Regions from separate parts of the Pseudomonas shiyinii genome, predicted to be linked through region 3. Evidence: riboswitches for the same ligand, from Rfam matches in the RefSeq annotation. Region 3 holds a riboswitch; each other region holds the start of a gene.
What was found. A riboswitch is a leader RNA that binds a small molecule or an ion and turns the genes downstream of it on or off. The one in region 3 is predicted to bind cobalamin.
Positions count from the first base shown of each region.

Region 1: another riboswitch for cobalamin. It lies ahead of ACXHGZ_RS11270 (CbtB domain-containing protein); the one in region 3 lies ahead of ACXHGZ_RS10245 (ABC transporter ATP-binding protein).
Region 2: another riboswitch for cobalamin. It lies ahead of ACXHGZ_RS09055 (TonB-dependent receptor); the one in region 3 lies ahead of ACXHGZ_RS10245 (ABC transporter ATP-binding protein).

Region 1 covers NZ_CM161522.1:2,472,426-2,482,392, forward strand. Annotated here, with positions in the region: gene ACXHGZ_RS11240 (sigma-54 dependent transcriptional regulator) at 1-257, opposite strand, end outside; gene ACXHGZ_RS11245 (hypothetical protein) at 591-857, shown strand; gene ACXHGZ_RS11250 (vWA domain-containing protein) at 975-1,580, opposite strand; gene ACXHGZ_RS11255 (magnesium chelatase ATPase subunit I) at 1,643-2,656, opposite strand; gene cobN (cobaltochelatase subunit CobN) at 2,658-6,419, opposite strand; gene cobW (cobalamin biosynthesis protein CobW) at 6,423-7,490, opposite strand; cobalamin riboswitch at 7,590-7,787, opposite strand; cobalamin riboswitch at 7,929-8,149, shown strand; gene ACXHGZ_RS11270 (CbtB domain-containing protein) at 8,245-8,430, shown strand; gene ACXHGZ_RS11275 (CbtA family protein) at 8,441-9,130, shown strand; gene ACXHGZ_RS11280 (cobalamin biosynthesis protein) at 9,148-9,540, shown strand; gene cobM (precorrin-4 C(11)-methyltransferase) at 9,577-9,967, shown strand, end outside.
Region 2 covers NZ_CM161522.1:1,982,101-1,992,067, reverse strand. Annotated here, with positions in the region: gene ACXHGZ_RS09095 (LysR family transcriptional regulator) at 1-770, shown strand, start outside; gene ACXHGZ_RS09090 (sugar transporter) at 787-1,992, opposite strand; gene ACXHGZ_RS09085 (TetR/AcrR family transcriptional regulator) at 2,305-2,901, opposite strand; gene ACXHGZ_RS09080 (NAD(P)H-dependent oxidoreductase) at 2,994-3,596, shown strand; gene thpR (RNA 2',3'-cyclic phosphodiesterase) at 3,600-4,145, opposite strand; gene lpxO (lipid A hydroxylase LpxO) at 4,340-5,239, shown strand; gene ACXHGZ_RS09065 (carboxymuconolactone decarboxylase family protein) at 5,321-5,665, shown strand; gene ACXHGZ_RS09060 (GNAT family N-acetyltransferase) at 5,724-6,293, shown strand; cobalamin riboswitch at 6,335-6,540, shown strand; gene ACXHGZ_RS09055 (TonB-dependent receptor) at 6,651-8,777, shown strand; gene cobF (precorrin-6A synthase (deacetylating)) at 8,955-9,704, opposite strand; gene ACXHGZ_RS09045 (OprD family porin) at 9,768-9,967, opposite strand, start outside.
Region 3 covers NZ_CM161522.1:2,261,220-2,271,186, forward strand. Annotated here, with positions in the region: gene ACXHGZ_RS10240 (DEAD/DEAH box helicase) at 1-1,771, shown strand, start outside; cobalamin riboswitch at 1,976-2,182, shown strand; gene ACXHGZ_RS10245 (ABC transporter ATP-binding protein) at 2,291-3,067, shown strand; gene ACXHGZ_RS10250 (ABC transporter substrate-binding protein) at 3,064-4,032, shown strand; gene ACXHGZ_RS10255 (FecCD family ABC transporter permease) at 4,032-5,054, shown strand; gene ACXHGZ_RS10260 (sterol desaturase family protein) at 5,060-5,530, opposite strand; gene ACXHGZ_RS10265 (MgtC/SapB family protein) at 5,988-6,695, shown strand; gene ACXHGZ_RS10270 (GNAT family N-acetyltransferase) at 6,762-7,277, shown strand; gene ACXHGZ_RS10275 (sensor domain-containing diguanylate cyclase) at 7,282-8,850, opposite strand; gene xth (exodeoxyribonuclease III) at 8,940-9,728, opposite strand; gene ACXHGZ_RS10285 (hypothetical protein) at 9,725-9,967, opposite strand.

The DNA.
Region 1 (9,967 bases), 210 kb from region 3:
GTACGCAGCTCTTCGGCGCTGAGCACAGCGATCCATTCGGTGTTGCTGCGGGTGATGAGGTCCTTGACCGCCTCGGGATGGCGCAGGTGCGAAGGCTGCAGGCGCAGCAGGCCGACATCGCACGGCTGTTCCAGGGCCGAGGCCAGGGTACAGCTGTGGACATCCCAACCGACGCTGCGCAGGCCCGGTAGTAGACGGTGGCAATCGTCGCACGGGTCGACGATCAGCAGGCGGCGTTGAGCGGTCGGTTCGGGCATGACTGTTCCTTGGCGCCAGAAAGTGGTTTTTTAAGTAGAAACAGTAAGTTGCAACGTCCGAATTAACAGTAGCAATGAACCTCGACCACCCCACGACCGTTTGTCCGCCAATGGTGGTCACCTACCGGTCATCTGGGAATCTTTGGAAGTTTCGGGCGTCACAGGCGCACAGGTTGCGCTACTTATCGCGCACCCTTTGAAAAATTTTTTAATGGCTGTGTGACTTCAACCCCAACTTGGAGCATCAGTACGAATAACCCCGCGCTGCGCATCTCTGGATATCAAGCAACGCGGACATCACTTCGCTGTTTGGGACCATAGAGAGACCGAACCATGAACGCCCCGCTCCGTGTCAACGAAGCACTGCTGATCGCCGACCACGCCTTCGAACCCTTCCAGTGCGTAGCCTGGGATGCACCCAATGGTACTGGTGAGCTGAGCCTGGCAGTGATCGACCGGACCAGCACGCGTATCGGCAGCAAGCAAGTATCTTCGCGTATCTATTCCGACCCTGCGCAATGGGCCAGCTTGATCGAGGAAGTGCGTGCCGAACTTTGCGAAAAAGGTTATGATCTGCAACCCTGGTCGATGCCTGAATAATATCGACGCCCCACACATGTGCGTGGCCCGCTCACGCACTTGTGCAACTTTCCCTCTGCCCTGTCGGCAACTTTTTATTTGCGGCTTATTGTCGCAGCCCGCACGTCTTCAGCACGTTCAAGCCAACGGCTTGAACTGCTCGATGTGCCGATAATCGGCCTGCAGTTGCGCCGCCAGTTGCTGCCCCCGCCCCACACGCACCGCCGCCCGTTCGATGTCCACCAGCACCGTCGCGCACGGCATCGGGTGCAGCGGGCTCCAACGCTGCAGGCGACCATCGGTGACGACCAGGCAGCGCCGGGTTTCCTGAGGGTGTCGCTTTTCACGCGCCAGCAACCAGCGGCGCGCTTCTTCCAATGCAGCGATCAATGGCGTACCGCCGCCTGCACCGAGTGCCTGCAACCACGGCTGCAGCGCCGCCGATGCCTTGAGCCCATGACGCTGCCAGCGCGGCGCACCACCGCTGGCCGTCAGCAGGGCCAGGCGGGCACGCTGACGGTAGGCCTGGTCGAACAGCTCGGCCAGCAGGCCCTTGGCCTGGGCCAGCGCCTGGTTGCGCCGGGTGGACGCCGAGGCGTCGACGATCACCAGCCACAGCTCCGGCGCCTTGGCCTGGCGCTGTTGCCAGCACAGGTCCTGGCGTTGCCGCGGTCGCCCCTTGAGCAAGGTGGGCAGCCAGGCGACCCGCGCCGAACCACCATTACGGGCCCGGCCCCGGGTCACACCGGCGAGCGCTCCTGCCTGGGGCCTGGCATCCGCCGCCTGTGCAGCGGGCGGGCGGATGCTCAGGGCTTTTTTGCCCAGTTCGGCACCTCGCGCCGGACGCCGCTGCCGACCGCCTGCGGTGCCAACGCGCCCCAGTCGCCCTCACCGCCCTGAGGGCCTGCATGGCCACCGCTCGGGGCCGGCGCTGTGGTCGGGGCATCGGCCGTCGGCAGCTCGCGGCGCCGATGGCGCAAGGCGAATTCCGCCACGGCCTGCACGTCGCCCTGCTCGATCGTCTCCCCCCCTCGCCAGGCTGCGTGGGCCCGAGCCGCGCGTAACCAGACCAGGTCGGCACGCAGGCCGTCGACCCCTGCACTGAAGCAGCCTTCGGTGATCCAGGCCAGGGCCTGGTCATCCAGCGGAATCTGCGCCAGGCGCTGACGTGCAGCCTGGCAGCGCTCGCGCAGCTGCGCCTGGGCATCGGCCCACTGCGTGCAGAACGCCTGCGGGTCGCTGTCGAAGGCCAACCGGCGGCGAATGATCTGCTGCCGGGCCTCTGGCGGCGGCAGGCCTTCGAGGGCGACGTTCAGGCCGAAACGGTCGAGCAGCTGCGGGCGCAGCTCGCCTTCCTCAGGGTTCATGGTGCCGATGAGCACGAAGCGGGCGTCGTGACGGTGCGAGATACCATCGCGCTCAATGCGGTTGGTGCCGCTGGCGGCTACGTCCAGCAGCAGGTCCACCAATGGGTCGGGCAACAGGTTGACCTCATCGACGTAGAGCACGCCGCCATCGGCCTGGGCCAACACGCCGGGAGAAAACTGCGCCTTGCCCTGCCCCAGCGCGGCATCCAGGTCCAGGGTGCCGACCAAGCGTTCCTCGGTGGCACCCAGTGGCAGGGTCACGAACGGCGGTGTGTGCCCAGGCGCTTGCAGCAGGTCGGCCAGACCGCGGGCCAGCGTGCTCTTGGCCATGCCCCGGGGGCCTTCGATCAGCACACCCCCGATCTTGGGGTCGATGGCGGTCAGGCACAGGGCCAGCTTGAGTTCGTCGGCCCCCACTACGGCGGCCAGCGGGAATTGCAAGGGGTCATTCATTTCAGGCTTGTTCCTCGCCATCGAGCAATTGCTCTTCGAGCGCTTGGCGGTAGTCACCCGGCGTCTCCCACAAGCCGCGCTGCTGGGCTTCGAGCAAGCGCTCGGTGAGGTCGCGCAGGGCCTCGGGATTGTGCTGGCGCATGAAGTCACGGGTCGCGGGGTCGAGCACATAGGCATCGGCCAGGGACTGGTAATGGTGGTCGTCGATCAGGTGCGTGGTGGCGTCGAAGGCGAACAGGTTGTCGACCGTCGCCGCCAGCTCGAAAGCACCCTTGTAGCCGTGGCGCTTGGCACCGTCGATCCACTTGGGGTTCAGGACCCGGGCGCGGATCACCCGGTTCAGTTCTTCCTTGAGAGTCCGGATGCGTGGGCGGTCGGCCTGGCTGTGGTCGCCGTGGTAGCTGGCCAGCGTTCTGCCGGCCAGGGTTTCGGAGGCTGCGAGCATGCCGCCCTGGAACTGGTAGTAGTCGTTGGAATCGAGCAGGTCGTGCTCGTGATTGTCCTGGTTGTGCAGCACCGCTTGCACCTGGCCCAGGCGCCGGGCGAACGCGGCTCGGGCCGGGGTGCCTTCGTCAGCGCCGCCATAGGCGTAGCCGCCATGGTTGAGGTAGACCTCGGCCAAGTCGTCGCGGGTCTGCCAGAGCCGACCATCGATGGCGTTCTGCACACCGGCGCCATAGCTGCCGGGCTTGGCGCCGAAGACCCGCCAGCCGGCCTGGCGCGCGGCTTGCTCGGGCTGCAAGCCTTCGGCCAGCAACGCCTCGCGTTCGCGTCGCACGCGGGCGGCCAGGGGGTTGAGGTCCTCGGGCTCGTCCAAGGCTGCCACCGCCTGTACCGCGGCGTCGAACAGGCGGATCAGGTTGCCGAAGGCATCGCGGAAAAAGCCCGATACGCGCAGGGTCACGTCGACCCGTGGGCGGTCGAGGAGGCTAAGGGGCAGGATCTCGAAATCGTCGACCCGCTGGCTGCCGGTGGCCCACACCGGGCGCACGCCCATCAAGGCCATGGCTTGGGCGATGTCGTCGCCTCCGGTGCGCATGGTCGCGGTGCCCCACACCGACAGGCCGAGCTGCCGCAAATGGTCACCATGATCCTGCAGATGGCGCTCGAGAATCAGGTTGGCCGAGGCGAAGCCCAGGCGCCAGGCAGTGGTCGTGGGCAAGTTGCGTACGTCCACGGTATAGAAGTTGCGGCCCGTGGGCAGCACGTCCAGGCGGCCACGACTGGGCGCGCCGCTCGGGCCTGCCGGAACGAAGCGCCCGCTCAGGGCCGCCAGCAGGCCGTCGATTTCCGCTGCACCACAGCCATCCAGGGTCGGCGCCAGCGTGTCGACCAACGTTTGGAGGACTGTCGCGACCGGTTGCCAGGCGGGCTCGCCGGGCAATTGCAGGTGCCCCGCCAAGGCCTGCTCGATCAGCAACAGCGCCAGGAGCTCGAGGCGTTCGCGGGTATCGCCGCAAGTGCGCCAGATCGCGTCGTCGAGCGCCAGCAAATGTTGCGGGCGCGGCCCATGCCACGGTTGGCCGAGGTCACAGTCCAGCGGGTCGAAGCCCAGGGCCATGGCTTTGGCCAGGGCGCGGACAAGGCTGGCGTTGGCGCCTTTGCCATCGCCGCGCTCGACACGCAGCAGCGCCAGCAAGGTGTCGCGGCGCAAACGCCCTTGCGGCGACTGCCCGAACACATGCAGGCCATCGCGGATCTGTGACTCCTTGAGGTCGCACAGGTAGGTATCCAACCGTGGCAGCCACAGTGAAGCATCGTCCAATTGCCCCTCGAGCTGAAGTTCGCGGTCGATATGGTTGGCCTTGAGCAGTTCGAGAATATCGCGCTGCAGTTCGCGGGCCCGACGCGGGTCGAGCAGTTGCGCATCGTAGTATTCGTCGGCCAGGCGCTCCAGGTGGCGCAGCGGGCCGTAGGTTTCGGCACGGGTCAGCGGCGGCATGAGGTGGTCGATGATCACCGCCTGGGTTCGGCGCTTGGCCTGGGCACCCTCGCCCGGGTCGTTGACGATGAACGGATAGATATTCGGCAGCGGGCCGAGCAATGCGTCCGGCCAGCACTCGGCCGACAACCCGACGCCCTTGCCGGGTAGCCATTCGAGGTTGCCGTGCTTGCCGACATGAACCACGGCGTCGGCGGCATAGCCGTTGCGCAGCCAGAAATGGAACGCCAGGTAGCCATGCGGCGGCACCAGGTCCGGGTCGTGGTAGACCGCGCTGGGGTCCGCCTGATAGCCCCGGGCGGGCTGGATGCCGACAAAGGTCAGGCCATAGCGCAGGCCGGCGATCATCATCCGGCCGCTGCGGAACATCGGGTCCTGCTCCGGCGGCCCCCAACGCTCCAGCACGGCCTGCTGGTTGGCCTGTGGCAGCGAGGCGAAGGCCTGCTGGTAGTCGGCCATGCTCAGGCTCTGGGCACAGGGGCGCTGGTCGAGGTGGTCCAGGTCGTTGGTCACACCGCCCAGCAATTGGTGGATCAACGCAGTGCCGCTCGGCGGCAGGCCCTCTACCGGGTAGCCCTGCCCCTGCAGGGCCAGGAGGATATTCAGCGCGGCGCCTGGGGTATCCAGGCCAACGCCGTTGCCGATGCGCCCGTCGCGGGTCGGGTAATTGGCCAGCACCAGGGCCACACGCTTCTGCGCGTTGGGCAGGCGCGCCAGCGTCACCCAGCGACGTGCCAGTTCGGCGATGAAGTCCATGCGCTCGGGGTGGGCGCGGTAGCAGACCACGTCCGACTGGCTGCGCTCGCTGCGCCAGGCCAGGTCCTTGAAGCTGACCGGCCGAGTGATGATACGCCCATCCAGCTCCGGCAAGACGATGTGCATGGCCAAGTCACGAGCGCCCAGGCCCTGTTCGCTGGCCTCCCAGGCCGGCTGGTTGTCCTGGGCGCAGATCGCCTGGAGCACCGGGATGTCGCGCCGCAGCGGGCGCAGGTTGGGCTGCTCCGGGCTGGACAGGGCAAAACCGGTGGTATTGATCACCACTTCGGCGCCGGCCTCGTCCAGCCAGGCCTCGACCTGCGCGAGGCAGGCGGCCTCCTTGAGGCTGGCCACGGCGATCGGCAGCGGGTTGAGCCCTGCGGCCTGCAGGCGCTGGCAGAACACATCGACGAACGAGGTGTTGGCCGCCTGCAGGTGCGATCGATAGAACAGCACCGGCGCTACAGGTTGGTCGGGGTGCCATTGGGCGTACCAATCCTGGAGGGTCGCGCTGGGCTTGCTGGGGTGGTACACGCTGGTACGCGGCAAGGGTTGCGGTTCTTCCCAGGCGTAGTCGCGCTCCAGCCACAGGCTGGCCAGGCAGTTGAACAGGTTCAGGGCATTGGCCTTGCCACCCTGGCGCAGGTAATGCCACAGGCGTTCGGCCTGTGCACCGGTCACCGTGCCCAGGCCGGTCAGTTCAGGGTCCGGGCGGTCGTCCCCAGGCACCAGGATCAGCTGGACGCCACGGGCGGCCAGGGCCACCAGCTGCTCGACACCATAGCGCCAATAGCCGACCCCACCGTGCAACGACACCAGAATCACCTTCGCATGGCGCAGCACCTGGTCCACATAAAGGTCGACCGAGGCGTGGTTCTGCACCTGCATGGGGTTGGCCAGGCGCAGGCTGGGGAAGCCCTCCGGCAGCTGCTCGGCGGTTTCGGCGAGCAGCGCCAGGTGCGAGTCACCGCTGCAGAGAATCACCAGTTCGGCCGGCGTCTGGCCGAGGTCGGCGATGCTGTCGTCCGGCACGAAGCCGCCGGGCTGGGTCCGCAGCAGGTGCATGGGTCAGGCGCCCAGGGCTTGGCGCAGGCGCGCTTCCAGCTGCGCGGCGTCCAGGTCCTGGCCGATCAGCACCAGGCGCGTGATGCGCGGCTCTTCGGCGCGCCAGGCACGGTCGAAGTGCTTGTCGAAGCGGGTGCCGACGCCCTGGATCAGCAAGCGCATGGGCTTGCCGGGGATGGCGGCGAAGCCCTTGGCGCGCAGGATGCCGAACTCCACCACCAGTTGGGTCAGGGCGTCGAGCAGCAGGCTCTCGTCCGCCTCCGGCAGGTCGATGGAAATGGAGTCGAAGGCATCGTGGTCGTGATCGTCATGGTCATCGCCGTCGTGATGGGCATCATGGTGGGTACGGCGACCGTCGATGTGCGCCTCGGCTTCGGCCCCTACACCAAGCAGCACCTCAAGCGGCAGGCGGCCGCTGCTGGCCTCGATGACCTTGACCGCCGGCGGCAGCTCCTCCAGCACCTCGGCACGGACCTTGGCCAGGCCTGTAGCATCGATCAGGTCAGCCTTGTTGAGCACCACCAGGTCGGCGCTGGCCAACTGGTCGGCGAACAGCTCGTGCAGAGGCGACTCATGGTCCAGGTTGGGGTCGAGCTTGCGCTGGGCATCCACCTGGTCGGGATAGGCCGCGAAGGTACCGGCGGCCACCGCCGGGCTGTCGACCACGGTGATCACTGCGTCGACGGTGCAGGCGTTGCGGATTTCCGGCCACTGGAAGGCCTGTACCAGTGGCTTGGGCAAGGCCAGGCCGCTGGTTTCGATGAGAATGTGGTCCAGGTCAGCGCGGCGTGCCACCAGTTCACGCATGACCGGGAAGAACTCTTCCTGCACGGTGCAGCACAGGCAACCGTTGGCCAGTTCGTAGACACGGCCACTGGCTTCCTCCTCGGTGCAACCGATGCTGCATTGCTTGAGGATTTCGCCATCGATGCCCAGTTCGCCGAACTCGTTGACGATGACCGCGATGCGCCGGCCCTGGGCGTTGTCGAGCATGTGCCGAAGCAGGGTGGTCTTGCCCGAGCCGAGGAAGCCGGTGACGATGGTGACGGGGAGCTTGGCCAGTGTTTTCATGTCGCGATGCCCTTGGCAGGATGGCGCGGGCATGCAGGACGAAAGCCTCGGGCTTGTCGGCCGGGCTCGTTCGCCACCGGATCACCCCGCCCGGTTGAAAGTCGAAAACGTCACGAGGCAGGTCTCCTGGCTTGCACCGTACCGGCCGTAGCCGGTGGAGCGACGCCTTCCCACGCGGAGCGCAGTGGCTGTGTCGATCCTGTTCAGTGCCTACAGTTGCGGGGGCAGCCGCGGCTTGGACCGCGTTCCCGTCTTAGCTGCGGCCGACGCCGCAGAACCTCGAAGCGGCAAGGCTACGCAGTGGTGGGTAGGCGGTCAACCATCAGCGCAGTATTCCCTCCATCTCCATAGAGAACGGATTTTGTGGGAGCGGGTTTACCCGCACCCACAGGAGATGCTCCTACGGCACCAATTGACGGAGCATCGGCCGCATGCTTTGCTTGCACCTTGCGTTCAGGTGCCCCCTCGGGGGGTGAAACGGGAAACCGGTGCGTCGCAGGCCCCAAGGGGCCGGGCAAGGCCGGTGCTGCCCCCGCAACGGTAAGCGAGTGCGCGTCTTGACCACTGTGCCGCGTCGTATGGCATGGGAAGGTGACGCTGTCCAGGGAGCCTGCCTCCTCCTCGCCAGCCCGGAGACCGGCCTGACGACGAATGAACACCCCGCGGTGGGCGGGTGCTGTCGTGTGCCTTGGGCAAGCTCTGCCCAGGCGTGACGCCCGTGCCCGTCGCCCATAAAAAAGCAGAGGAACGCGTCATGTCCGTCACCAGCGCCAAACACAGCATCGCCACTCCCGTCAGCCTCAGCCAGCGCGTGCTCCTCGCCATCGGCGCCAGCCTGCTAGGCCTGTGCCTGGTCTACTTCGCCGGCTTCTCGCACATCGAGGCCGTGCACAACGCCGCCCACGATACCCGCCACAGCGCCGCCTTCCCTTGCCACTGAGTACGCCTGCATGATCAAGCGCATTGCCCGAACCGCCGGCTTCAGCGGGCTGCTCGCTGCCCTGTTGCTGACCTTGTTGCAGAGTCTCTGGGTCACGCCGCTGATTCTCCAGGCGGAAACCTACGAGAACAACGCCCCGAGCGCCGAGCACCACGCGCATGACGATGGCGTGGCCGCCCACACCCACGACGCCGAAGCCTGGGCCCCTGAAGACGGCTGGCAACGCCTAGTGTCCACGACCGGTGGCAACCTGGTGGTGGCCGTCGGCTTCGCCCTGGTCCTTGCTGCGCTGTACAGCCTGCGCGAGCCCCGCACGTTGAGCACCGGTGCGCTATGGGGGCTGGCCGGCTTTGCGGTGTTCTGCCTGGCGCCGACCCTCGGGCTGCCCCCGGAACTGCCAGGCACTGTCGCGGCCGACCTGGGCCAACGTCAGGCCTGGTGGGCCAGCACAGCGGCTGCCACCGCCGCAGGCCTGGCACTGGCGGTGTTCGCTCGGCACTGGCTGTTCAAGACGCTCGGCGTGGCCTTGCTGGCGATTCCCCACCTGGTCGGCGCCCCACAACCAACCGTCCATGAGAGCCTGGCCCCCGAGGCCCTGGAAGCCCAATTCAAGCTTGCCTCCTGGTTGACCAACGCGGCCTTCTGGCTCGCCCTCGGCCTGCTCAGCGCCTGGCTTTATCGTCGTTCCAGCCAGGCCTGATGACTCGCCCTCCCCTGTTGCCGGCGTTCTACGCCGGCTTTGGGTGCCGCAGAGGATGCCCGGCCGACCACCTCGAGCGGCTCCTGCGTGACACACTGGCTGCCCATGGCCTGCAACTGGCGCAATTGCGCGGCATCACCAGCATCGACCTCAAGGCCGAAGAAGCCGGGTTGCAGGCACTGGCCAGCCGCCTCGGGCTCGCCCTGACGCTGTTTCCGTCCGTACAATTGCATACCTTCGAACCATTGCTCAGCCATCGCTCGGCCGCCGCATTCAACCACAGCGGCTGCTGGGGGGTCGCCGAAAGTGCAGCATTGGCGTTGGCCGCACAAAAACAAGGGACGCCCCGGTTGCTGGTGCCACGCCAAGTAGGCGACCGGGCTACCGTTGCCTTGGCGTGCAGCCGATAATCGCCGCTTTCTATTGCCCTACTGCAAGGATTTTCCATGACGGTCTTCTTCATCGGTGCCGGCCCCGGCGATCCGGAACTGATCACGATCAAGGGCCAGCGCCTGATCCGTCAGTGCCCGGTGATCATCTATGCCGGCTCCCTGGTGCCCGCAGCCGTCCTGCAGGGCCATAATGCCCATACGGTGATCAACAGCGCCGAACTGCACCTCGACCAGATCATCGCAGCCATGCGCAACGCCCATGAACAAGGCCATGATGTCGCCCGCGTGCACAGTGGCGATCCGAGCCTGTACGGGGCGATCGGCGAGCAGATCCGCCACCTGCGCGAGCTGGGTATCGACTACCAGGTGATCCCGGGCGTCACGGCCACTGCCGCCAGCGCAGCCTTGCTCGGCTGCGAGCTGACCTTGCCGCAAGTGGCGCAGA
Region 2 (9,967 bases), 280 kb from region 3:
TGGACGTGCGCCTGTTCGCCCGTACCACCCGCAGCCTGCGCCTGACTGCCGAAGGCGAGCTGTACCTGCCCACGGCCCACAGCGTGCTCGATACCCTGCGCCAGGGCCGAGACAACCTGCACGGTGCCCATAGCACCCTGCGCGGTGTGCTGCAGGTGTCGGCGCCCTCGGACCTGGGGCGTAACATTCTGCTGCCCTGGCTCAGTGCGTTTCGCCGCGAACACCCTGATCTGAGCCTGCGCTTCTTTCTCTCCGACCAGATCGCCGACTTCGCCCGCGACCCGGTGGACGTGGCTATCCGCTATGGCCTGAACCAGGACGCCAACTACATCGCCCTGCCCCTGGCGCCCTGGAACCGCCGGGTCCTGGTGGCGTCGCCCGGCTACCTGGCGCGCCATGGCCGGCCACGCACGCTCGAGGAGCTGCAACAGCATGCGTGCCTGCTGTACCTGCAGATGGGCCGGGTGTACGACCGGTGGCGCCTGGGCAGTCGCAGCGTGCAGGTGCGCGGCCCGTTGTTCAGCGACGATGCCGATGTGGTGCGGCGCTGGGCCCTGGAAGGCGAAGGGATCGTCTACAAGTCGTGGCTGGATGTCAGCGCCAATGTGGCTGCGGGTGAGCTGGAAGTGCTGCTGCCCGAGCACCTTGGCGAACCGACGCCGGTGACGCTGGTGTGCCCGCACCGCAAGCAGCTGTCACCTGCCGTGTCGCAGCTGCACCTGTGGCTGCGTGAGCGCTTCGCCGCGCTGCAGCCACCCGGTGCGCCGTGACCGGCGCCGGCCAGACTCAGCCCTGTTTGCCCAGGGCTTCACGAAAGCGCGCGGTACTGGCTGCGGCCAGCACCAGCCCGACCACCGCGACAGCACCGCCCACCAGGCCGATATAGGCCACATCCAGCTGGCTGCTGACGATACTGCCCAACAGCGCGCCGCCGCCGATGCCGATGTTGTAGATCCCCGAGAACAGCGCCATCGCCACATCGGTGGCATCCGAGGCGAGCTTGAGGGTCTTCGATTGCAGCGACAGGCTGAAGCTCAGGATCGCCACGCCCCAGACCATGCTCAAGGCGGCGAACACATAGAAATTGCCCGACAGCGGCAACAGCAGAAGCAAGCAGGACGCCAGGGCCGCGATCGCCGCCACCAGGAAGCCATGGGGGAAGCGGTCGCTGTAGCGGCTGAACAACAGCGAGCCGAAGACACCCGCGCCGCCGAACAGCAACAGCAGCAGCGTGGTGCGCTCGCCACCGATCTGCGCCACGTGCAAGGCAAACGGCTCGATGTAGCTGTAGGCCGTGAATTGCGCGGTGATCACCAAGGTCACCAGCAGGTAGGTGATGACCAGCGCCGGGCGCTTGAACAGGATCGGCAGGCTGCGCAGGGAGCCGGAGTTCTGGCTGGGCAACAACGGCAGCGATTTCATCAGGCAGAGCATGGTGGCCAGCGCCACCCCAGCAATGCTCAGGAATGTCACGCGCCAACCCAGGGCTTCGCCCACCACCCGGCCCAGGGGGATCCCCATGACCATCGCCAGGGTCGTGCCGGTGGCCAGCAGGCCCAGGGCCTTGGCCTGTTGCCCAGGTGGCGCCACACGTACAGCCAGCGAGGCGGTGATGGCCCAGAACACCGCATGGGACAGGGCAATGCCGATGCGGCTGACCAGCAGCATGGCGAAACTCTGGGACAGCCAGGACAACAGGTGGCTGACAATGAACACCAGGAACACGAACAGCAGCAGGCGCCGGCGTTCGATGTTGCGGGTCAGCAGCATCATCGGCAGCGACGCCAGGGCCACCACCCAGGCATAGATGGTCAGCATCAGCCCGACCTGGGCGGTGGTCATCTCGAAGCTGCGGCCGATGTCACTGAGCAGCGCCACCGGGACGAACTCGGTGGTATTGAAGATGAAGGCCGCCAGGGCCAGGGCGATAACGCTCAGCCAGCTGCCGGTACCGGCGGTTGGCGGCAGAACACTAGGGGTAGGTCCGTTCATGGAAGGGTTGTTGATCTCCGAAGACAAGACGATAGGCGAATGCCTGTCAGTTAAGGCCCCATCGCCGGCAAGCCGGCTCCCACCTGTCCTGCGCTGCTGTTGTAGACACCGCGAAACCTGTGGGAGCCGGCTTGCCGGCGATGGGCTGCGAAGCAGCCCCAAATGCAGCCGATAAGGCTTAACTGACTGGCATTAGGCGATAGGCCGTCCATCACCTGCTCAGTTCAAGGCCGGTGACGCGCGGTTTTGTTATTGGAAGGAATGCCGGCATGGTACGCATCGCGTCTGGGCCCCACAACCCGTGAGGCAGCATCACTGCCGTGCGACCATGGCAATAATGGTGGCCTGCAATTCCCGTTTTGCCACCCCAGGCTCCAGTTCACCGGCTGCTGCTGCCAGGGACAAGGCGTCCGCAGCACCTACCAATACCCGCAAGCCCGCCGTGCCGACGGTGCCCGTCGGCGCGAACGGTGCCAGCGCCTGGCGACATTTTTCCAGGAAGGGCCCTTCATAGGCCCGCTTGAGCGACTCCAGCTCAGGCGAGCCGGCCAGGGCGGCGCTCACCCCAGGGATCTCCCGCCCCTGGCTCATCACGCAATCCACATAGGCCGCGGCGATCACCCCGGCGCGCCCCTGCAGGCTCGCCTCGCCGGCAGCCAGGGCGGCCTCGAGCATGGCGGTCTGGCGTGCGTCGTACTCCTCGTACAAAGCCGCGAGCAGCCCGGTGCGGGTTTCGAAATGGTCGTAGACCACCGGCTTGGTCACACCGGCCTGCTCGGCCAGGCGGCCCAGGCTCAGGGCATCGGTACCCTCCTCGCGCACCAGCTGCCAGGCCATGTCGAGCAACTGACGACGGCGGTCTTCGCGAGACAGGCGTTTGCGTGGTGAGTGTTTTTCGGTGCTTGACATCGATTACCTACCAAAAGTAACTTACCAATCGTAACTTACTGCGAGTATATAGCGCTCGCCCCCATTGCGCATCCCCAATCTGGAGCATCGCCATGCATGCCTTGATCGTCATCGGTCATCATGACCCCCACTCCCTCACCCACGCCCTTGCCCAGCAAATCGCCGAGGGCCTGGCCAGCGCCGGACACAGCAGCGAATTCGCCGATCTGGCCCGGGAGGGCTTCGACCCCCGCTTCGGCCTGGCCGACCATGCGGTACACCGCCGCCAGGCCAAGCCACCTGCCGACGTACTGGCCGAGCAGGCGCGCATCGAGCGGGCCGATACGCTGGTGCTGGTCTACCCGATCTACTGGTGGACCATGCCGGCCCTGCTCAAGGGCTGGGTGGAGCGGGTCTTCAGCAATGGCTGGGCGTTCGACTACCAGGTCAACGGCCCCATGACCAAGAAGCTGCGCGGCCTCACCGTACACCTGGTAGGCGTTGCCGGGGCCGACGCAGGCACCTTCGAGCGCCACGCCTATGGCCAGGCGATGCGTGTGCAGATCGAGCACGGCATCTTCGACTACTGCGGCGCCCAGGTTCTGAGTTCGACCCTGCTGACCGACAGCGAGGGGGTGGACCCGGCGCCGTACCTGCGTCAGGCCCGTTCCTTGGGTGCCCAGCTGTTCGTCAACGCCGAGGCGCAGCCGGCCTGACGGTCAATTTGCCAGGGGCCACTCAGCCAACGGCCAGTAGCGCCCCTTGCGTGACTCATAGAGGGTGAAATGCCGGGCGGTGAGGAAGAATTCCGGCGCTGCCGCCGCTTCCGGTACCTGGGCGCGATAGTCCCGGGACAAGGTCAGGTGCGGCCGGTATTCCCGGCCCTGCCCGGCGATGCCCAGCGGCAGCACGGCCTGCTCCAGGGCATAGACCAAACGGCGCAAGGCCGGCGGCGTATCCTGCGGCTCCAGCACCAGCACATTGGCCCGTGGCCATACCTGCAGGCGGTCCAGGATCAGGCGCAGCGGCGTGTCCGGGCCTTTGAGGCTGTCGACGGCTGCGCACAGCGCAGGCACCAAGGCCGCGTCCACGTCCCCCAGGAACAACAAGGTCAGGTGAAAGTTTTCCGCCGGCACCGGCTTGCCGCTGCGCAGGCTCAGCCCTCGGCGCCACTGCGCCATGGCCCGGCGTTGGGCATCGGTCACTGGCAGGGCGAAGAACAACCGCTTGAACGGTTGCCCCTTTTCCCGTTCATCCACTGGCATTGGCAAGGGTCCTGTTGCGTAGGCATGGCTGCATCATCGCACAGGCACGCCTGAGCCTCACCCCTCATGGCGGGTACCGCCTCGTACCAATGTCTGCCTGGCAATCTGAGATTAATCCTACAAAGCGCTCCCATGATTGTTTATGCTGGCGGGCTCAAGCCATGACGCGTGGCCATTTCGACAAGCATCCGTCCATGAAAATCGCACTCGTACTGATCTTCGCCCTCTCGATCGCCTATGTTCACCTGCGCGGTCGGGTTCGCCATAAACTGACCCGCCAGCTGGGCGACCACTCCAGCTTCCTCGCCCCGGTCAATGCCTTCCTGTACCTGTTCTCCCGGCACCCAGCCAAGCCCTACCTGCCGGTGGAGGCGTTCCCGGAGTTGCAGCCGCTGAAGGATCACTGGCAGGAAATCCGCGAAGAAGCCCAGCAGTTGTTGCACGTGGGTGAAATCAAGAAATCCGACAACTACGACGACGTCGGCTTCAACTCGTTCTTCAAAACCGGCTGGAAGCGCTTCTACCTGAAGTGGTACGGCGAGAGCCACCCTTCGGCCATGAAGCTGTGCCCCCGCACCACCGAACTGCTGCAGGGCATCGGTACGGTCAAGGCGGCCATGTTCGCCACCCTGCCGCCGGGCGCCAAACTGGTACGTCACCGTGACCCCTATGCCGGCTCCTACCGCTACCACCTGGGCCTGGACACACCGAACGACGACGGCTGCTACATCGACGTCGATGGCCAGAAGTATTCCTGGCGCGACGGCGAGGCGGTGGTGTTCGACGAGACCTACATCCACTACGCCGCCAACACCACCGAGCACAATCGCATCATTCTGTTCTGCGATGTCGAGCGCCCGCTCAAGTACCGCTGGGCAACTGCCTTCAACCGCTGGTTCAGCCGCAACGTCATGGCCGCCGCCGCCGCGCCCAACGATGCCAATGACAAGACCGGCGGCATCAACCGCCTGTTCACTCGCATCTACAAGATTCGCGAACGCGGCAAGGCGATGAAGAAACGCAACCGTACCCGCTACTACCTGGAAAAGTGGGCCGTGGTCGCGGCGCTGGTGCTGTTCTTCATCTACATCTGACGCGGCCCCTGAGAGGCGGGCAAGGGTAGAATCTTCGACTAGCCTGAAAGCTCCTGTTGCCAACCCTACAAGGTGAAGACGATGAGCATGATGGACTGGGACGCCTACCGTAAGCAGTTGATGGCCGGCATCGGCGATCTCAAGCAGCTGTCCCCCGACACCGTGGCCGGCTACATGACCGCCAGCGGTGCCGGGGCCAAGACCAACCACCTCGATGCCAAGACCCGCGAGTTGATCTCCCTGGCGGTGGCCGTCACCACCCGCTGCGATGGGTGCATCGCCGTCCATTCCCAGCAGGCCGTCAAGCACGGCGCCACCCGCGAGGAAATCGCCGAAGCCCTTGGCGTGGCCGTGGCGATGAATGCGGGCGCCGCCCTGGTGTATTCGGCCCGGGTCATGGACGCTGTGGGCAAGGCCAACGATTGACCGTACCGGCGCCGCCCTGCGCGGCGGCGCCGGGCCAACCCGACTCTACGGAGCTGCAATGATTCACATCCGCCCCATGACGCCAGAAGACTTCGAGCACTTCTGGCCGACCTTCCAGGCCATCGTCCAGGCCCGCCAGACCTACGCCTTCGACCCCGACCTCAGCTTCGAGCAAGCCCGCCACCTGTGGCTTTCGCTACCGCTGCGCACCCTGGTGGCCGAAGCCGACGGCCAACTGCTGGGCTCGTACTACCTCAAGGCCAACGCAGCAGGCCCCGGCAGCCATGTCGGCAACTGTGGCTACATGGTCGCCGAGGCCGCCCGCGGTCGTGGCGTGGCGCGGCTGATGTGCGAACACTCGCAGAAGCTGGCACGCCAGGAAGGCTTCCTGGCCCTGCAGTTCAACTCGGTGGTGGCCAGCAACGAAGTGGCCGTGGCGCTGTGGCACAAGCTTGGCTTCGAGACTGTCGGCCGGCTGCCCAAGGCCTACCGCCATGCCCAGCTGGGGCTGGTGGACTGCCTGGTGATGTACAAATGGCTGGCCGATGAGCCGGTGGTGGAAAAGCCGCCGCTGCTGATCGGGCGCAAGAACATCGAGGCCCGCGTCTCGCGCCGGCGCGGTCGCTGACCCCTCCCCTGCGCATTTGACTCCCTCGCCGATCGATGGTCAGATGCGCGCCAGCTTCAGGTGTCCTGCGCCGCCGCGCGCAGGGTGAAACGGGAAGCCGGTGCGTCCTTTACAGGGCAAGTCCGGCGCTGCCCCCGCAACGGTAAGCGAGCGAACCCTTCGACACACCACTGTGCCTGTGCATGGGAAGGTGAAGGCGTTCGTGACCCTCGCAAGCCCGGAGACCGGCCTGGAGCTTCGTTGGCAACCCCGCGGTGGGCGGGCGCAGGCCGGTTTCGCGTGCGCCCCTGCGTGCGTGTCAGGTCTCCATGCGTTGTTTCCACCGGGATCCATTCCTTCCTGCAACCGTGGAACGACATGTCCCGTACCTACAAGCTTCACACCCTGGCGGCCTGCCTGGCCGTCGCCCTGCCGGCCTGGCCCGATGAGCCCGACGGCCAGGTCCTGACACTCCCCTCTACAGCGATCACCGAGGCCCTCGACCCGCAGGCCATCGACCTGGGCACCCCTACCCAGGCCGGCTCGCGCCTGGGCCTGAGCGCGCTGGAAACGCCGGCCAGCACCAGCACCATCAGCGCCGAGCAGATCCAGAGGCGTAACAACGCCACGCTCCAGGACGCCGTCACCCGCTCGCCCGGCATCACCTTCACCGGCAGCCCGGGCGACGGCAACACCGGCCTTTCGGCCCGGGGTTTCGAAGGCCAAAGCTCGGTGATGACGCTGTTCGATGGCTCACGCCTGTACAGTGGCGCAGGCACCCTGACCTTCCCGGTCGACCCATGGATGATCGAGCGGATCGAGGTCATCCGTGGGCCGGCCTCGGTGCTCTACGGCGAAGGTGCCACCGGCGCAGTGGTCAATGCGATCCCGAAGAAGCCGTTCGCCGGGCCGGTGCACAACCACCTGCGTCTGGGCTACGGCGCCTGGGACCGGCAACAGCTGGCCTTGGACAGCGGCGGCAGCCTTGGCCAACGGTTGAGCTACCGGGTGACCCTGAACCGGCAGGCCGGCAACGGCTGGGTCGAGCGCACCGACTCGCGCAGCCTGGCCCTGAGCGCCGCCCTGCGCCTGGACGCCAGCGACAACCTGAGTTTCACCCTCGCCCACGAACGCGGCGACACCGAACCGGCCAACGACTACGGCACCCCACTGATCGATGGGCACTACCGCAGCAGCCTGCGCAAGAAGAACTACAACATCGACAACGACGTGCAGCGCTATCGGGACCAGTGGACGCGCCTGAACACCGACTGGCACATTCACGACAGCCTGTCGGCCAGCAACCAGCTCTACTACATCAAGAGCCGACGGCATTGGCGCAACGCCGAGTCGTACACCTGGAACCCGGCCGAAGGCGTGCTCGAGCGTGGCAGCTTCCTGCAGATCAAGCACAACCAGGAGCAGTTCGGCGACCGCCAGAGCTTCACGTTCGACCATACCCTGTTCGGGCGCGCCAGCAAGACCGTGATCGGCGCCGAGTACAACAAGATCCGCTTCAACGTCGACAGCAATGCCCCCTTCGATGACGGCAATGTGGACACGCTCGATCCGTGGAACCCGGCCCCGGGCCGATTCCACAGCCTGTCGCCGACACGCCCGCAGACCTTGTCCGTCACCCACACCTTCTCCACCTTCCTGGAAAACCGCACCGCGCTGACCGAGCGCCTGTCGCTGGTGACTGGTGTGCGCCGCGACCAAAACCATGTGGAGCGCAACGACCTGGTGAATGAAACCCGTAGCGATCGTAGCCTGCGCGGAGGCAACTGGCGTGCCGGCCTGGTGTTCGCGGTCACGCCGGACCTGTCCCTGTATGGCCAACACTCCACCAGCGAAGACGGCATCGGCGACCTGCTGACCTTGCGTCCGGAACAGCGCTACGACCTGACCAAAGCCAGGCAGACCGAACTGGGCCTCAAGCAGCGCTTCTGGGATGGCCGGGGCGAATGGACATTGGCCGCCTACCACATCGTCAAGCACAAACTGCTGGTCGCCGACCCGGTGAACCACGGCCTGCAGCAGGCCGGCCAGCAGACCTCCGACGGCCTCGAAGCGTCCGTGGAGCTGGCATTGGCCAACCAATGGCAGGTCTCGGCCAACGCCTCGGTGGTACGTGCAAGGTTCGACGACTATCTCGAGCACACCGCAACCGGCATCATGGACCGCGCCGGCAACCGCCCGGCCAACGTGCCACGGCGCACGGCCAACCTATGGGTGAGCAAGGGGCTGGGCCAGGATGTCGAAGCCGGCCTTGGGTTGCGTTACGTGGACCAGCGCTACGACAGCGCGGCCAACCAGGGTAGTGTTCCGGGATATACGGTGGTCGATGGCACTATCGGCTGGCAGGTCTTGCCGGCTGTGCGCCTGGGGCTTCAAGTGAATAACCTGCTCGACCGCGAGTATGCGGCCTCCTACCTCTACACCAGCGACCAATGGCTGCTGGGCGCGCCCCGGTCGTATTTCGCCACGGTGGACTACACGTTCTGAGCCCGAAGCCAGCGCCGCCCCTGTAGGAGCGGGCTTGTCCCGCGATTAGGCCGGACCTGCCATCGCGGGTGGTGGCAAGGGCTTCGCCCTTGATCGCGGGACAAGCCCGCTCCTACAGGGACCGCGCCCGCTGCTCTCCCAGGTGCCAACGATGGAGCATGAAGGTGAAACAGCGGATCACTGCCCACGCCGCAACAGGTAGGTATCCATGATCCACCCCTTGCGCTGGCGCATCTGCTCCCGCACCTGGAGTATCTTCGCCTTGACCTGCAGCAGCGGCCCGGCGACCAGGACCTCATCCTCGGTGCCCAGGTACGCCCCCCAGTAGATCGTCAATGCCGGGTCGTCCAGGTCCGCAAAGGCACATTGCCCGTCCAGCATCACCACCACATTGTCGATCCGACCCTGCTCGGCCAGGCGCCTGCCCGGCAGCACGGTCAGCGGCTCGCCGATGCGGTTCAGCGGTACCTGATGTCGGGCGGCCAGGGCCTGCACGCTGCTGATACCCGGGATCACCTCCAGCGCAAGGGCCAAGCCGCGTTCCCGGACCAGGTCCAGCACGCGCAGGGTGCTATCGTACAGCCCAGGCTCCCCCCAGAGCAGGAACGCGCCGACGTCGCCAGGCCCCAGTTCGTCCTCGAGCAGGCGGCCATACAAGGCCGCTCGCTGTCGGTGCCAATGCTGCACCGCACCGACATAGTCCGCCGCCTGCCCATCACGCCTGGGATCGGCCACCTGCACCAGACGGTAGCCACCGGCCGGAACGTAGCGCTCCAGGATCATCGTGCGCAGGCGCGCCAGCTCGTCCTTGTCGGGCCCCTTGTCCAGGATGAAGAACACCGTGGCGCGCCGCAGCGCCTCCACGGCCTCGAAGGTGACCTGGCGGGGGTCGCCAGGCCCGATGCCAATCAGCAGAAGGTGTTTCATCGCCCTGCCCGCGCGGATACCTGCACCCATTGTCGGCCGGCCGCCGGTGTTTGGCAAAACGCCCTACAGGATCGAGAAGTTGTAGCTGACGATGACCCGCGTCTCGTCCATGTCCCGCGCCCACCGCTCATAGTTGCTGCGGTAGGTGGAGTTGCGCAGGCGCACGCTCAGGTCCTTGAAGGTACCGCCCTGCACCTGGTACTTGAGCTCGGTATCGCGCTCCCATTCCTTGCCTTCGGCGGTGCTGCCGGGGACCTTGATAT
Region 3 (9,967 bases):
CGATGAGCTCCATGCCTTCATTGGCAGTGAACGCGGTAAGCAGCTGCAATCGCTTATGCAACGGGTTGAGATCGTCGTAGGTAGGGCCCTGCCTCGTGTAGGACTTTCGGCGACGCTTGGGGAGATGTCGCTGGCCCGAAAATTTCTGAGGCCAGTTCGCCCCGATGACATTACTGTCATCGAGTCGAAATCCTCTGGCCAGGAACTCCAGGTGCAGGTACGTGGGTACATTGAACAGCCCATGCAGCAACTGGTGGCCGAACACCCTGACAATGCATCAACAGATGAAAGCGCCGAGAAGGAAGACACCTCAGGTACGAAAGTGGCTATCGCAGGTCACTTGTATAAGGTACTCAGGGGGCATAACAACCTGATCTTCCCCAACAGGCGCCAGGAGGTTGAATGGTTTGCCGACCGTCTGCGTTCACTGTGCGAGAACGATGGAGTGCCAAACGAGTTCTGGCCGCACCACGGTAGCTTGTCCAAGGACCTCCGCCAGGATGCCGAACAGGCGTTGAAGGCGGGAGACCCTCCAGCTTCTGCCGTATGCACTACCACCCTTGAGCTGGGTATCGACATCGGTAACATCAGGACGGTCGCACAGATCGGCTCCCCCCCCTCTGTTGCGAGTCTCAGGCAACGGCTTGGCCGCTCAGGTCGTCGACCCGGTGAGCCTGCTATGCTCAGAGCGTACTGCCGAGAGCGCCCCTTAACGGATCAGTCTAATCTCTCCGATCAGTTACGTGAGGGCCTTGTCCAAACGGTCGCCATGATCCGCTTGCTGATCAATGGATGGTTTGAACCACCACGGTCGGAAGGCCTACACGCCTCGACACTGGTGCAGCAGTGCTTGTCTTCGATTGCTCAGCTCGGCGGTGCCTCGGCGGCGCAATTATGGGGAAATCTCATAGCTAGCGGCAGTTTTGCGAGCGTCACCAAGCCTGATTTCCTGTCTTTGCTCAAAGGTATGGGTGAGAAAGAGTTGATCGTCCAGGACAGCTCAGGACTTCTGCTGCCAGGCGAACTCGGGGAGCGGTTAATCAACCACTATGAGTTCTACACCGCCTTCACGAGTGATGAAGAGTTTCGTTTGCTCCAGAATGGCAAACCACTTGGCTCGCTGCCCATCAGCAAACCCCTGACCAAGGAGCAACGTATCATTTTCGGCGGCAGACGCTGGCAGGTTCAGGACGTCGACCTTGAAGCGAAGGTGATCGTGGTCACGCCGGCGCGGGGCGGCGAGCCCCCTCAGTTTGATGGGCTAGGCGCGCAGGTGGATGATCGCGTCAGGCTTGAAATGCGAAACGTACTGACGGAAACCACCCCTTGTCCCTTCCTGGACAAGCATGCTCAAGCCCTACTGGAGGAAGCTCGGAGTAACTTCCGTGCCCTCGGCTTGAGTGCCGCTGCGATTGTTGGCTCAGCTAGCGTAAGCCACGTCGCGACCTGGCGAGGGGACTATACCAACGATGCGCTGGCCTTGTTGCTCAGGCATGTGGGCATTCAGTGTGAAAATACGGGACTCTTCCTGGAAGTTGCATTCGGTGGGGAGGATACGCTGCGAGCGTTGCGCGTGGTCGGCCAGATGGACATCTCAGATGTAGAGTCCATATTGGAGAACGTCGAAAACATGATCCAAGAGAAATGGGATTGGGCTCTTCCCCGCTCGCTCCTGATGAAGTCGTTTGCCTCGAGCCATCTTGATCTCCAGGCTGCAGTTTCAACAGCGCGGCTTCTTAGCCAGGACGCGCAGGACGAGGCGAATGCCTGAACCGCAACGACCTGCGTCGTATTGACCTGAACCTGCTGGTGATCTTCGAGGCCTTGATGTTCGACGTGTTGTCTCTTTCCACCGACTTCGTCTCGTAAGCTGCCGCGCGCCAAAACCTGAACCGGGTGCGCCGGTTCAGGTTTTGGCTGCGTGCGATGCCATAACGACCGCCCTGCAAGTTGACTCCCCACCCCATAAATGCTCAGATGCGCCCCAGTTTCAGGTGTCCCCTGCCGCCGCGCCGGGGATTAAACGGGAAGCCGGTGCCTCGCCTTGTGCGATCAGTCCGGCGCTGCCCCCGCAACGGTAAGCGAGCGATGCATTCGATACGCCACTGTGCCACCGGCATGGGAAGGTGAATGCCTCACGCCTCTCGCAAGCCCGGAGACCGGCCTGTCACCTCGTTTGGCAACTCCCGCGGTGGGCGGGCGCGGGCCGGTCTTGGGCAGCAGCTTGCCCGCGATTCCCTTGCGCGCCGTCATCGTCGGGTTACATTCATTCCCGGTACGGTTGCTCGTCATGTCTGCCCCTACCCTGCGTCTCGAAGGTTTGCACTGGGCACCATCGCCTGGTGGCCGGCGGCTGCTCGACGGCATTGACCTGGAGGTACTCCCCGGTGAATGCGTCGGCCTGATCGGCCCCAACGGCAGCGGCAAGACCAGCCTGCTGCGCTGCGCCTATCGCTTCACACGGCCTGATGGCGGGCGCGTGCTGCTCGAAAACGAGGACATCTGGCAGCGCCCGGCGCGCTGGGTGGCGCAGCGCATCGCGGTGATGCTCCAAGAGTTTCCCGAGGATTTTGGCCTGAGCGTACGCGATGTGGTCGCCATGGGCCGCGCGCCGCACCAGGGTTGGTTCGACGGCGATGATGACGATGCGCTGGTGAACGCCAGCCTGCATCGCCTGGGCCTGCAAGAGCGCAGCGATCATGGCTTTACCCCGTTGTCCGGTGGCGAGAAGCAGCGCGTGCTGTTGGCTCGCGCGCTGGTCCAGCAACCGCGCCTGTTGATCCTCGACGAACCCACCAACCACCTGGACCCTCGCTACCAGTTGGCCTTGCTGGAGCACTTGCGCGCCACAGGCCTGAGCCTGCTCGCCAGTTTCCACGACCTGAACCTGGCTGCGGCCTTCTGTGACCGGCTGTATGTCATCGAGGCCGGTCGCATCGTTGCCCACGGCACTCCGGCCGAGGTACTGACCGAACAATGCCTGGCCGAAGTTTTCGGTGTACGGGCACTGGTCGACCGTCACCCCGTGGCCTTTCACCCACGCATCACCTGGATCAGCCCCGCATGAAGCGAAGCCTCACCTGCCTGGCCCTGCTGGCCGCCCTGCCCTTCGTCGCCTGGGCAGGCGACTACCCCGTGACCGTGCGCAGCTGCGAGCGCGATGTCACCTTCAGCCAGCCGCCCCAGCGGGCGGTGAGCCATGACAGCAACCTGACCGGCATGCTCCTGGCCCTGGGGTTGCGCGAGCGTATGGTTGGCTTCACCGGCATCAGTGGCTGGAAGACCCTTGACCCAACCATGACGGGTGCCCTGGACGGCCTGCCGGAACTCGCGCCACGCTACCCATCGGTGGAAACCCTGCTCGATGCCAACGTCGACTTCCTCTTTGCCGGCTGGGGCTACGGCATGTACGTGGGCGGCCCGGTCACGCCACAGGCCCTGGCACCGTTCGGCATCCCGGTGTACGAGCTCAGCGAGTCCTGCTCGCGGGTCATGCCCCAGCACCGCGCCAGCCTCGATGACCTGTACCGGGACCTGGACAACCTGGGGCGCATCTTCGACGTTCGCCAGCAGGCCCAGGCCCTGATCGCCACCCTGCGCCAGCGCGTGGCGCGTGTGCAGGCGCAGGTCGCCGCTGCCTCCCAGGCGCCCCGTGTATTTCTCTATGACAGCGGCGAAGACCGCCCCACCACCTCCGGCCGCCTCGGCATGCCCCAAGCGCTGATCGAGGCGGCCGGCGGTGACAATGTAATGGCCGATGTCAACGCCAGCTGGACCGAAGTGAACTGGGAGAGCGTGGTGGAGCGCGACCCGCAGGTGATCGTGATCGTCGACTACGGCCCGACCTCCTGGCAGCAGAAGCGCGACTTCCTGCTCGCGCACCCGGCCCTGGGCGAGGTGACGGCCATCCGCGAACGACGTTTCGTGGTGCTCTCCTATATTCAGGTCACCCCATCGGTGGACAACGCCAGCGCCATCGAGCAGTTGGCAGCGGCGCTGCATCCCCGCCTGTTCGCAGGCACACTGCAGTGATGCCGATACGTGATCGTCGCGCCTACCGGTTGTTGCTCGTCGCGCTGCTGATGGCAATGCTGTGCTCGTGTCTGGTGTCCCTGGGGTTCGGTGCTGCCCAGGTACCCCTGGCCGATGTGCTGGGTATCGTGTTGCAACAGGCAGGCCTGGCCGACCCAGGGGAATGGAGCCGGGGCCAGGCACAGATCGTCTGGCAGATCCGCGCGCCGCGGGTGCTGCTCGGTGCGCTGGTGGGTGCAGGCCTGGCCTTGGTCGGTGGTGCATTGCAGGCCGTGACCCGCAACCCGCTGGCCGATCCGCATCTGCTCGGGGTCAGTTCCGGTGCGGTGCTGGGCGCTGTCCTAGTGGTGCTGTTTCTGGGCGCCTTCGCCGGCCCGTTCAGCCTGCCGCTTGCGGCGTTCATCGGCGCGCTGGCCAGCATGCTGCTGGTATTGGCGGTGGCCAGCCGACGCGGGCGCCTGGACAGCGACCGGCTGCTGCTCGCGGGGGTGGCCGTGTCCTTCGTGATCATGGCCCTGGCCAACCTGCTGCTCTACACCGGCGACCCACATGCGGCCAGCTCGGTGATGTTCTGGATGCTGGGCGGCCTGGGCCTGGCGCAGTGGTCGCTGCTGTGGCTGCCGGCACTGTGCGTGCTGGCGGGCTTTGCCTTGCTGATGAGCCTGGCGCGGGCCCTCAATGGTTTGATGAGCGGCGAACAGACAGCCGTCAGCCTGGGCTTCGAGCCCCGTCGGGTAAGAGCCCAGGTGTTCGTGGGGTGTGCGCTGCTCACAGGCGTGCTGGTGTCGTTGTCCGGGGCCATCGGCTTTGTCGGCCTGATGCTGCCCCATGTCGCCCGCCGGCTGGTAGGCGCCGAACATCGACGGCTGCTCCCGGCCTGTGCCTTGCTCGGGGCGCTGTTCATGGTCTGGGTGGACATCGGCGCACGTACGTTGATCGCGCCTCAGGACCTGCCCATCGGCATCGCCACCGCCGCCATCGGCGGCCTGTTCTTCATTCTGATGCTGCGCCGCAAGGCCTGACGTGTCTACAGGCCTTGTGCCCGACGCTCGCGTACCTGGCGCTTGAGCACCCGCAAAGGCGGTGCATAGAAGAACCCGAACGACACGCTGCCCTTGCGTCCGGGCAGCGCGTGGTGCAGCCGATGGGCCCGATACAGGCGTCGCAGGTAGCGGTTCACCGGCTTCGGCGCCTGGGGCCAGTGGCGATGGAAGAAGCCATCGTGGGCCAGTACATACAACACGCCGTAGCCCGCCACGCCAGCGCCGACCCATTGCAGCGGTGCGTACCCGGCCTTGCCCAGGGCGACCAGGCCCGAGGCGATCAGGGCGAGTGCCACCAGGTACAGGTCGTTGGTCTCCAGCATGCCCAGGTGGGGCTCATGGTGCGAGCGGTGCAGCCACCAGCCCCAGCCATGCATGACGTACTTGTGGGCCAGCGTGCCGACGCCCTCCATGGCCACCAGCGTGCCGAACAGGATGGCGAGATTGAACAGCATGTAACGGTCCGAGGTTGTAACGAAGGGCGCAAGGTTAACACCGCCTGGGCGCGCTTCAGAGGCCTTTTTCATGAAAGTCCGGTCGCCGAACCTCCGGTTTCATGAAGGAAATTTCCCAGATCGCGCAATTGTCACGCAACTGTCCTTGACCCTGCCTGGCGCCAGGCGTAAGGTCCGCGGCGCAGTTTTGCATCCCACAACAGGAGTCCTGCATTGGACAGTAGCCCCAGTCGATTGCGACAGGCCCACACGGCAAGCTAGTCCGGCAGCCCTCTTGCCACTGTCTTGCCGCACACGGTAGACGGTGGTTCATCACGGCCCAGGCGGGTCGATGTCTCCCCTTCTTTCCTACCTGCCCTTGTGCCCAGCACGCAGGCATGTGGTCCTCGCACTCGTTGTTTTCAGTTGCGCCGCAGGCGGCGCCCCACGGGCATGTGCCCGGGAAATGAGGTTTGCTATGGATTGGAAAGTCTTTCTGCTGCGCGTCAGCGTAGCCCTGGTACTCGGCGCCCTGATCGGTGCCGAACGTCAACTGCGCCAGCGCCTGACCGGCCTGCGCACCAATGCGCTGGTCAGCACCGGCGCGTGCCTGTTCGTGCTCATGACCCAGGCGGTGCCTGGCATGGCACCCACCGATGCTTCGCGAATCGCCGCCTACGTGGTGTCCGGTATCGGGTTTCTCGGTGGTGGCGTGATCATGCGCGACGGTTTCAACGTGCGAGGCCTGAACACCGCAGCCACACTTTGGTGCACGGCCGCCATTGGTGTGCTGTGCAGCCTGGGCCTACTCCTCGAGGCCGCATTGGGCAGCCTGGTGGTGCTGTGCGCCAATATCCTGCTGCGCGACATCGCCCAGCGCCTGGACCGCCAGGAGGTGCTGCCGGCCAGCGAGGTGGAGCAGCGTTTCGAGGTCCGCATCGTCTGCCGCGCCGAGGACGAAATCCAGGTACGCAGCCTGATGTTGCACAGCCTCAGCGACCCCGGCCTGCGCCTGCAGTCGCTGCACAGCGAAGACCTGGCCAACCCCGCGCGCCTGGAGGTGCGCGCCGAGCTGCTCGGTACACCGCAGGCCCCTACCCAGCTGGAACGCCTGGTCAGCCGGGTAAGCCTCGAAAAAGGCGTCAGCTCGGTGCGCTGGCAGCTGCGCGAGCTGGTCGGCGAATGAGCCGCTGGCGAGCCTTGCCTTGGCGCGGCAGGGCTCGCAGACTGGGTATTTTGCCAGGGACCGCTCATGCACATTCGCCCTACCCGCCTTCATGATGTCCCCTTGCTTGCCGCCATCGAGCGCTCGGCGGCCCAGGCCTTCCTGCGTTTGCCCGACCTGGCTTGGCTGGCCACCGGCGATGTGCTGGACGAAAACGCCCACCGGGCCTTCATTGCCGGGCAAGGCAGCTGGGTGGCGGTGGACGGCAACGACTGCCCGCGAGGTTTCGTTTGCACCGAACAGGCACACGACTGGCTGCATATCCACGAAGTGTCGGTGAGCGCGCAGGCCCAGGGCCTAGGGATGGGGCGCGCCCTGCTCCAGCAAGCAATCAGCATCGCGCGGAGCCACGGCAAGCGGGTCGTCACCCTGACGACCTTCGCCGAGGTCCCCTGGAACGCGCCGTTCTACGCCCGGCACGGGTTCAAAATCATCGACCCCGCACAACTGGACGCCCGCCTGGGCGATATCCTGCAGGCCGAACGCGCCCACGGCCTGACCGGGCGCTGCGCGATGGCATTGACGATCGTGCCGGCGGCTTGATCGCTCACGAATGGGTGCCGGTCAGCGCACCGGTGGCCAGCTGATAGCGGTCCCGCCCTTGCCGTTTGGCCTCGTACAGGGCGCCATCCGCCGTCGCCATCAGGTTTTCCGGCGTGATCGTTTCAGGCCCTGGGTACCCCACCGCGATGCCCGCACTGGCGGTGACATGCCCCAGCGGGCTGCCGGCATGTTCGATCATCTGCCGGCGCAGCAAGGTCAGGATCTCCTGCACGATCGCCACCGCACCCTGGGCGTCGGTGTTCGGCAGCAGCAAGGTGAACTCCTCGCCGCCATAGCGCACCGCCAGATCGCCTGGGCGCTTCAGCGCATGGCGCAGCACTTCGCCCACGCGTCGCAGGCACTGGTCGCCGCCGGGGTGGCCATAGCGGTCGTTGTAGGCCTTGAAGTAGTCCAGGTCCATCATCACCAGCGCCAACGGGTAGCCTTGGCGGCGGGCCCGGCGAATCTCCGCGTCGAACACACCGTCGAGCCGGCGCCGGTTACCCAGGCCTGTCAGGCTGTCGGTCAGCGCCAGGGACTTGAGGGTCTGGTGCGCCTGGTGCAAGGCGCGTTCGATGACGATGCGCTCGCGTAGCTGGCGCAGCACCACCCAACCGAAGGTCGCCAGCCCCACCAGCAACAGCAGCAGCACGGCGACCGACTTGAGCATGTCGTGGCGCCATGGGGCGAGGATCGACTCCCGCGACAAACCGGCTTCCACCACCAGTGGGTAGCTGGACAGTGCCCGGTAGGCATACAGCCGCGGGGTACCGTCGACCACCGCCACCGCCTCGGCCACGCCCTGGTCGGCGTAAGGCAGGTGGTTGCGGAAGATCTCGCTGTCCGCCAGGCTGCGCCCCACTACCTGCTCGACGAACGGCCGTCGGACCAGGATGGTGCCATCACGCTTGGCCAGTACCAGCGCGCCGCGTTCGTCGATCTTGAAGTCGCCGTAGTAGCGTACGAACCAGTCCACTTTGATGGTGCCCAGCAGCACCCCGGCGAAACGGCCGTCCGGGTGGTCCAGGCGCCGAGAGATCGGGATCACCAGGTCGCCCGTGGAACGGCTGCGCACCACCGAACCGATACGCACACCGCGGTCGGTATGGGTGCGGTGATAGATGAAGTAGTCGCGGTCGGCATTGTTGGCGTGCTTGGGCGTCGAGGCCTGGTCGGTTACCACCCAGCGGCCCTCGGCGTCGTAGACGAACAGGCCGTGCAGCTGCGGCATGATGGCCTTCTGCTGCTTGAGCAAGGCATGCAAGCGCGGCCGGTCCAGGTTGGCGAAGCCATCGCCTTCGAGCCGTTCGGCCAACGCTGCGGTAATGGCGTCGACCTGGCGAATCGCATCTTCGGCGTGCTGAGCGGTGGCCCTGGCCAGGTTGATCACTGCGTCCTCTGCATTCAGCGACGCATGGCGGTAGTCACGGGCGATCCGCCAGCTTTCGACCGAGACGAAAGCCAGCATCACCACGGCCATGAAGCTCAACACCAGGCGGAACAACGCGACAGCCCGGCCTTCGCCGGTGATCGCCAAAAGCCCCTCTTCGTGCGGTTTCCTGCTTGCAGCCATTACAGTCCCTTGTTGTCCCGCCCTCGCCGCCTATGACTATAGAACAGCGTGCCAGGCACGCAGACAACGCTTGGCACCTTTGCGCTGGCCTACGACGCGGTTTGCAGCGAGACCCAGACCGGCGCATGGTCGCTCGCCTTCGGCTCGTTGCGCACCCAGGCATCCACCCCGGCGGCCTCGAGCCGTGGTACAAGCTCGGGGCTGAGCAGCAGGTGGTCGATGCGCAGGCCCGCGTTGCGCTGCCAATGGTTACGGAAGTAATCCCAGAACGTATAGACCTGCTCGTGCGGGTGCAACTGGCGGATGGCGTCGCTCCAGCCCTGGGCCAGCAGCTGGCGGTAGCATTCACGGCTCTCGGGCTGGAGCAGCGCATCCTTGAGCCAGGAGCGCGTGTTGTAGATGTCCTGGTCGGTGGGTACCACGTTGAAGTCCCCTGCCAGCACCGTTGGGTGGCCGCTGTCCAGCAGCCCCTGGGCGTGCGCGTTCAGGCAGTGGAACCAGCGCAGTTTATAGTCGAACTTCGGCCCAGGCTGGGGGTTGCCGTTGGGCAGGTACAGGCATGCCACCAATACCCCATGGGCCGCGGCCTCCAGGTACCGGCTCTGGCTGTCCGCCTCCATGCCTGGCAAGCCGCGTCGTACCTCCAGCGGCTCGCTACCCCGGGCCAGGATGGCCACGCCGTTCCAGGACGGCTGACCGTGGTGCAGGCAGCCATAGCCTGCGGCCTCCAGGGCATCGCGCGGGAAATCCTTGTCGGCGGCCTTGAGTTCCTGCAGGCAGGCGATGTCCGGTTGCTCGCGCGCCAGCCAGGCCAGAAGCCCGGGCAGGCGGCTGCGGATGCCGTTGATGTTGAACGTGGCGATCTTCAAGGTCTTCATGCGTCAGGGTCATCGACATGGGCCTGCACCGCTTCTTCAAGCGCACGGCCATGGGCCTGGTCGGCCAGGGCCTTGAGCGCCAGCCAGTCGTCCCAGTCGATGGCGCCATCGTCGCGCAGGGCTTCGGCGGTACGGATCAGTTCATGGTGGTAGGCATCCGGCGACTCGCGCCGATAGCTCGCGTCATCGTACTGGGCGTACCAGGCTTCGAGCTCGGGAATGCTGCGTTCGATGCTCAT